DNA from 2 places in the Streptomyces sp. JH002 genome. Region 1 is predicted to be linked to the other one. Evidence: riboswitches for the same ligand, from Rfam matches in the RefSeq annotation. Region 1 holds a riboswitch; the other holds the start of a gene.
The links. A riboswitch is a leader RNA that binds a small molecule or an ion and turns the genes downstream of it on or off. The one in region 1 is predicted to bind glycine.

Region 2: linked by a shared signal. The riboswitch ahead of gcvP (aminomethyl-transferring glycine dehydrogenase) and the one ahead of gcvT (glycine cleavage system aminomethyltransferase GcvT) in region 1 are both predicted to bind glycine.

The regions. Positions count from the first base shown of each region.
Region 1 is NZ_CP087989.1:1,538,713-1,542,102, forward strand. Features, by position in the region: gene H7827_RS06515 (enhanced serine sensitivity protein SseB C-terminal domain-containing protein) at 1-662, opposite strand, end outside; gene H7827_RS06520 (enhanced serine sensitivity protein SseB) at 659-1,462, opposite strand; glycine riboswitch at 1,576-1,670, shown strand; glycine riboswitch at 1,672-1,761, shown strand; gene gcvT (glycine cleavage system aminomethyltransferase GcvT) at 1,820-2,932, shown strand; gene gcvH (glycine cleavage system protein GcvH) at 3,034-3,390, shown strand, end outside.
Region 2 is NZ_CP087989.1:5,946,002-5,949,391, forward strand. Features, by position in the region: gene H7827_RS27335 (DNA polymerase IV) at 1-546, shown strand, start outside; gene H7827_RS27340 (PRC-barrel domain-containing protein) at 501-905, opposite strand; glycine riboswitch at 1,054-1,151, shown strand; gene gcvP (aminomethyl-transferring glycine dehydrogenase) at 1,338-3,390, shown strand, end outside.

The sequences.
Region 1 (3,390 bases):
ACCGGATCGTACGCGTCCGCCATGGCCACCGTGGCCACCGCGAGCCCGTCCGGGACGGCCTCGACGGCCCGTGCCATCATCCGCCGCACCGACTCCGCCGCCGCCTCCCCCGGATCGTCCACCTCCAGGCCGATCACCAGATAGGCGCTGCCCACGGCGGGCCGCACCCAGCCGCGCCGCAGGCTGCGCAGCACGGGGGTACGGCGTGCCTCGTCGGCGAGCCGCCGGTAGAAGGGCTCCGCGGGCGCGGTCGGCTCGGTGATCACCAGCGGGCCGGCCGGCAGCCGGTCCAGGCCGCCGGCGATCCTGCGCAGATCGGCCCAGGGGATGCCGAGGCCGCCGCCTGGGATGTGCGGGTTGAGCCACAGCCCCCAGTGGTCGGGGTACAGGGCGGCGGCGATGTCCCGGCCGCCGATCACCTCGTGGTCCCGGGGCCAACCGCTGGCGGCCAGCTCGGCGGGCGAGGTGACGGCCGGCGCGTAGCCGTGGCCGGCGACCTCGACGCTGCCGTACTGGGCGTCCGGGTCGCCGGGCCGGCCGTGCCACAGCAGCATCCACACCTCGCCGTGCGCGAGCGCGCCCAGCAGCGTCTCGTAGATGTCCGGGCGGTCGGCCGTCACCCGGGGAAGCAGTTCCTCGATCGCCCCCTGGGCTTCGGTCATGCGTCCCGCCGGTAGAACGGCTGCACGCTGTGGCGCAGCCAGTCCACGACGGGGTCGGTCACCGCGTCCAGCAGCACCAGCTGGACCGGCCAGGGCACCGCGCCGCGCGCCAGGGCGCGGCCCAGCGCGTCGTGGCTGCCGATCCGGTACTCCTCGGACAGTTCGTCCAGCTCCAGGCCGATGAACAGGGCCGGGGCGCCGCCCTCCGCGCTGGCCAGGCCACGCCGCGCGGTCCGCACGTACGGCAGCGCGGACAGCTCGCCGGCCGCCGCCGCCAGGAAGTCGACGGGCTCCTGCTGCCAGTCCGGCTCGAACAGGCGCATCCGGGCGCCGGAGGGCGCCCCGGGCACGCGCTCGCCCGGGGTGTCCCGGCACAGCTGCGCCACCCCTTCCGGCGGGACCGGGACGCCGACGGTGCCGCCCGGGTTGACGGCGAGGCCGGCCTGCGGCGGCAGTCCGCGGGCGAACTCCTTGACGGGGGCGACGGTGAAGGACATGTGGGTGCCGACCACGAGCCGGAACTGTTCCGCGGAGCTGAAGACCGGGACGTACACCCCGCCGTCCAGCTCGATCGTCGGCAGGTCCAGGCTGCGGCTGTCCGGGCCGCCGCCCTCCGGCAGCGGCACCCACACCGGGCTGCGGCCCAGCACCTGGAGCAGCCGGGGCGCGGCATCCGGCACACCGACCGCGGCGGCCAGCGCGTGCTCCAGCTCATTGCCGGGCCAGCCGCCCCCGCCGGCCGCCCCCGTGTCGACGCCGCCGTCCTGCCCGGGCGCGGAGCCCTGCCAACGCTCGTTCATCTCGTCCCACCACCATCTGATCCGGATCTGTAGGGCACCCTAATGGCTCAGTGAGGGCCGTCATGCGATGATGAGCCGCACAACAACCGCAGGACAATCGAACAATGGCCGTTCGACCACGCGCGGGAGAGTTCCCGGTCCAGCACCGGGGCGCCGAAGGAGCAAGTCCTCCCTTGAATCTCTCAGGCCCCGATACCGCGCGCGGAAGGCGAATCTGAAAAGCGGGCCCCCGAACGGGCCCCACCCACGGTGCAAGCCGCAAGGCGAACCTCTCAGGTGCCGATGACAGATGGGGAGGGCGAGCCGTATCCGCGCGACCGCGCACCGCCCGCCGCCCGTACCCTCTGGAGCCACCTCATGACGTCCCGTATCACCGCGCTCGACGCCCTCCACCGCGAGCTGGGCGCCACCATGACCGACTTCGCCGGGTGGCAGATGCCGCTGCGGTACGGCAGTGAGCGTGCCGAGCACCAGGCGGTGCGCACCGCCGCGGGCCTGTTCGACCTCTCCCACATGGGCGAGATCGCGGTCACCGGACCGCAGGCCGGGCGGCTGCTGGACCACGCGCTCGTCGGAAAGCTGTCGGCGCTGGCGGTGGGCCGCGCCCGGTACACGATGATCTGCGACGCCGAGGGCGGCATCCTGGACGACCTGATCGTCTACCGGCTGGCGGACGAGCACTACATGGTGGTCGCCAACGCCGCCAACGCGCAGACCGTGCTGGACGCGCTGACCACCCGCGGCGAGGGCTTCGAGGCCCAGGTGCGGGACGACCGGGACGCGTACGCGCTGATCGCCGTGCAGGGCCCGGCCTCGCCCGCGATCCTGGGCTCGCTCACCGACGCCGACCTGGCCGGCCTGAAGTACTACGCGGGCCTGCCGGGCACGGTCGCGGGCCGGCCCGCGCTGATCGCCCGCACCGGGTACACCGGCGAGGACGGCTTCGAGCTGTTCGTCGCGCCGCGGGACGCCGAGCCGCTGTGGCGGGCCCTGACGGAGGCGGGCGCCCCGTACGGTCTGGTGCCCTGCGGCCTGTCCTGCCGCGACACGCTGCGCCTGGAGGCGGGGATGCCGCTGTACGGGCACGAGCTGACCGCCGCGACCACCCCCTTCGACGCGGGGCTCGGCCGGGTGGTGAAGTTCGACAAGGACGGCGATTTCGTGGGCCGGGCGCCGCTGGAGGCGGCGGCCGAGCGGGCGCAGAGCGACCCGCCGCGCCGCCTGGTGGGCCTGGTCGGCGCGGGCCGCCGGGTGCCGCGGGCCGGCTACCAGGTGGTGGACGCGGCGGGCACGGTGATCGGCGAGGTCACCTCAGGCGCCCCCTCCCCCACCCTGGGCTCGCCGATCGCCATGGCGTACGTGGACGCCGCGCACGCCGCGCCCGGCACGGAGGGGGTCGCGGTGGACATCCGCGGCGCCCGGGAGCCGTTCGCGGTCGTGGCGCTGCCCTTCTACCGGCGCGAGAAGTAACGGCCCGGGGCGCCGCCCCGGCACCGCGCCCTCACCCGTACGCCGCGCCCCCTCATCCCCGCTTTCCTCCCGCATTGTCACCATCGAGGAGAATCGATCCCATGAGCAACCCTGTCGAGCTGCGCTACAGCAAGGAACACGAGTGGCTGTCGGCCGTCCAGGACGGTGTCGCCACGGTCGGCATCACCGCCTACGCCGCCGACGCGCTGGGCGATGTCGTCTTCGTCCAGCTCCCGGAGGTCGGTGACACGGTCACCGCCGGTGAGAGCTGCGGCGAACTGGAGTCCACCAAGTCGGTCAGCGACCTCTACTCCCCGGTCACCGGTGAGGTCACCGAGATCAACGGCGCGGTGAGCGACGATCCGGCGCTGGTGAACTCCGCCCCCTTCGAGGGTGGCTGGCTGTTCAAGGTCCGCATCGACGGCGAGCTGCCCGGCGACCTGCTGGACGCCGACGGC
Region 2 (3,390 bases), 4.4 Mb from region 1:
CGCACCGTGGTGCTGAAGGTGCGCAGCCACGACTTCTCCACCCTGACCCGCTCGGACACGCTGCGCGGGCCCACCGACGATCCGGCGGTGGTGCGGGAGCTGGCCGCGCGGCTGCTGGAGGGGGTGGACACCACCAACGGTGTCCGGCTGCTGGGGGTGGGCGTCACCGGACTGGCGGACTTCACCCAGGAGGATCTGTTCGCGCAGGCGGGCGCGAGGGTCGAGGGCGAGGAGGACGGCGGTGACAGCGCGCCCGAGGGGCCGGCGGACCCCGCCGGGGCCGCCCCGGATGCCGAGCCGGCCCCCGACCGCCGGTGGCTTCCCGGCCTGGACGTGGAGCACACCGGGCACGGCCCCGGCTGGGTGCAGGGCAGCGGCGTCGGGCGGGTCACCGTGCGGTTCGAGACACCGGGCTCCGCGCCGGGCCGGGTGCGGACCTTCGCGGTGGACGATCCCGAGCTCAGCCGCTCCGGCCGCCCGCTGCCGCTGACCGGCGGCCCTCAGCGCTCCTCGTCCGGCGGCGAGGCCAGCCGGCCGAAGTCCTGATCGGGCGGCGTGGCGTCGTCCTCGGGCGCCGCCATCGGCACGTCGAGACCGTAGTGGTGATACAGCTGCAACTCCTGCTCGGGGGAGAGGTGCCGCCCCACCCCGAAGTCCGGCGCGTCCTTGATCAGCGCCCGGTCGAAGGGCACCCGCAGGGACTCCTCGACCAGTTCGCTGGGCTCCAGGGGCACGAACGCGTCCCGGCTGAAGAGTCCGGTGCGCACAGCCGCCCATTCGGGTGCACCGGTCGCGTCATCCAGATAGACCTCGTCCACCGTGCCGATCTTTGCTCCGTTCCGGTCGAACGCCTTGCGCCCGATCAGGCTGCGGGGATCGATATCGGTCTGCACGGTTCCTCCCACGGTTCATCACTGCCGGGCCGCACGCCCCTTCGCCTTCACGTAACGGCACATACCCGGAGTCGGCCAGTCGAGTCCACCGGCACCGGGAGCGGGGCTCCCTCTCCATGTTCGCAGCCCGAAGGCCGCTGGTAGGCTCGAAAACGGTTGACGACCTCGTGCGGGAGAGTCCACCGGTCCTGTGGCCGGCGGCGCCGAAGGAGCAAATCCTCCCCGGAATCTCTCAGGCCCCCGTACCGCACGGGCGAAACCACTCTGGAAAGCAGGGTGACGGCCGGACATCCGTCCCGGCCCCGCCCTCACCGACGGTGAAAGCCGTGCCATCGCCCGACGGGGCGGCGGCGCGGTGAAGCTCTCAGGTCGACATGACAGAGGGGGAGGCCGCAGCAGGCACCGCCCGGTGGTTGCGGGTCCCAGCGACCAGGAGGCCCCCAGATGTCCGAACGCCCACTCCCGCTCAGCGCACTGGAGCACGGCTCGCCGTTCGCGGCCCGCCACATCGGCCCCGACGCCACCGACCGGGCGAAGATGCTCGCCCAGGTCGGCTTCGGCTCCCTCGACGAGCTGACCTCGGCCGCCGTGCCCGCCTCCATCGCCGGCTCCGGACCGCTGCGGCTGCCGCAGGCGCGTTCGGAGGCTGCCGTGCTGGCCGAACTGCGCGCGCTGGCCGACCGCAACCAGGTCCTGACCTCCATGATCGGCCTGGGCTACTACGGCACGTTCACCCCGCCGGTCATCCTGCGCAACGTCATGGAGAACCCCGCCTGGTACACGGCGTACACGCCCTACCAGCCGGAGATCTCCCAGGGCCGCCTGGAGGCCCTGCTGAACTTCCAGACCGTGGTCTCCGAGCTCACCGGGCTGCCCACCGCCGGCGCCTCGCTGCTGGACGAGGGCACCGCCGCCGCCGAGGCCATGGCGCTGTCGCGGCGGGTGGGCAAGGTCAAGCAGGGCGTCTTCCTGGTCGACGCCGACACCCTGCCGCAGACCGTCGCCGTGCTGCGCACCCGCGCCGAGCCCACCGGGGTCGAGGTGGTGGTCGCCGACCTGACCGAGGGCATCCCGCGGGAGGCCGCCGAGCGCGGGATCTTCGGCGTCCTGCTCCAGTACCCGGGGACCGGCGGCGCGGTGCGCGACCCGCGCCCGGTCATCGAGCGCGCCCACGAGCTGGGGGCGGTCGTCACCGTCGCCGCGGATCTGCTCGCCCTCACCCTGCTCGCCTCGCCGGGCGAGCTGGGCGCGGACATCGCGGTGGGCACCAGCCAGCGGTTCGGTGTGCCCATGGGCTTCGGCGGCCCGCACGCCGGCTACATGGCGGTCCGCGAGGCGTACGCCCGCAGCCTGCCGGGACGCCTGGTGGGCGTCTCCCGGGACGCGGACGGCAAGCGCGCCTACCGGCTGGCGCTGCAGACCCGCGAGCAGCACATCCGCCGGGAGAAGGCCACCAGCAACATCTGTACGGCGCAGGTGCTCCTGGCCGTGATGGCCGGCATGTACGCCGTGTACCACGGCCCCCAGGGGCTGGCGGACATCGCGCGCCGCACCCACCGCTACGCCGCGCTGCTGGCCGCCGGGCTGCGCGCGGGCGGCGTCGAGGTGGTGCACGGGGCGTTCTTCGACACCGTCACCGCCCGGGTTCCGGGCCGCGCCGAGCAGGTCGTGGCCGCCGCCCGCGAGGCGGGCGTCAATCTGCGCCAGGACGGGTCCGACCTGGTCGGCATCGCCTGCGACGAGACCACCAGCCGCGCCGAACTGGCCGCCGTGTGGGCCGCCTTCGGCGTGGACGCCGCGCACACCGACATCGACGAGCTGGACGCCGCGACGCCGGACGCGCTGCCCGGCGCGCTGCTGCGCACCGACGAGTACCTCAGCCACCCGGTGTTCCACCAGCACCGTTCCGAGACCGCGATGCTGCGCTATCTGCGGCGTCTGGCCGACCGGGACTACGCGCTGGACCGCGGCATGATCCCGCTGGGCTCGTGCACCATGAAGCTCAACGCCACCGTCGAGATGGAGCCGGTCACCTGGCCGCAGTTCGCCGCGCTGCACCCGTTCGCGCCGATCGAGCAGGCCGAGGGCTACCGCACCCTGATCCGCGAACTGGAGGACGGGCTCGCCGAGATCACCGGCTACGACAAGGTCTCGCTGCAGCCCAACGCCGGGTCGCAGGGCGAGCTGGCCGGGCTGCTCGCGGTGCGCGCCTACCACCGCGCGAACGGTGACCCGCAGCGCACCGTGTGCCTGATCCCCTCCTCGGCGCACGGCACCAACGCCGCCAGCGCCGTGATGGCCGGGATGAAGGTGGTCGTGGTGGCCACCGGCGAGAACGGCGATGTGAACGTCGAGGATCTGCGCGCCAAGATCGAGCGGCACCGGGACGAGCTGGCGGTCCTGATGGTCACCTACCCCTCCACGCACGGGGTGTTCGAGGAGGGCATCCAGGAGATCTGCGCGGCGGTGCACGACGCGGGCGGCCAGGTGTACGTGG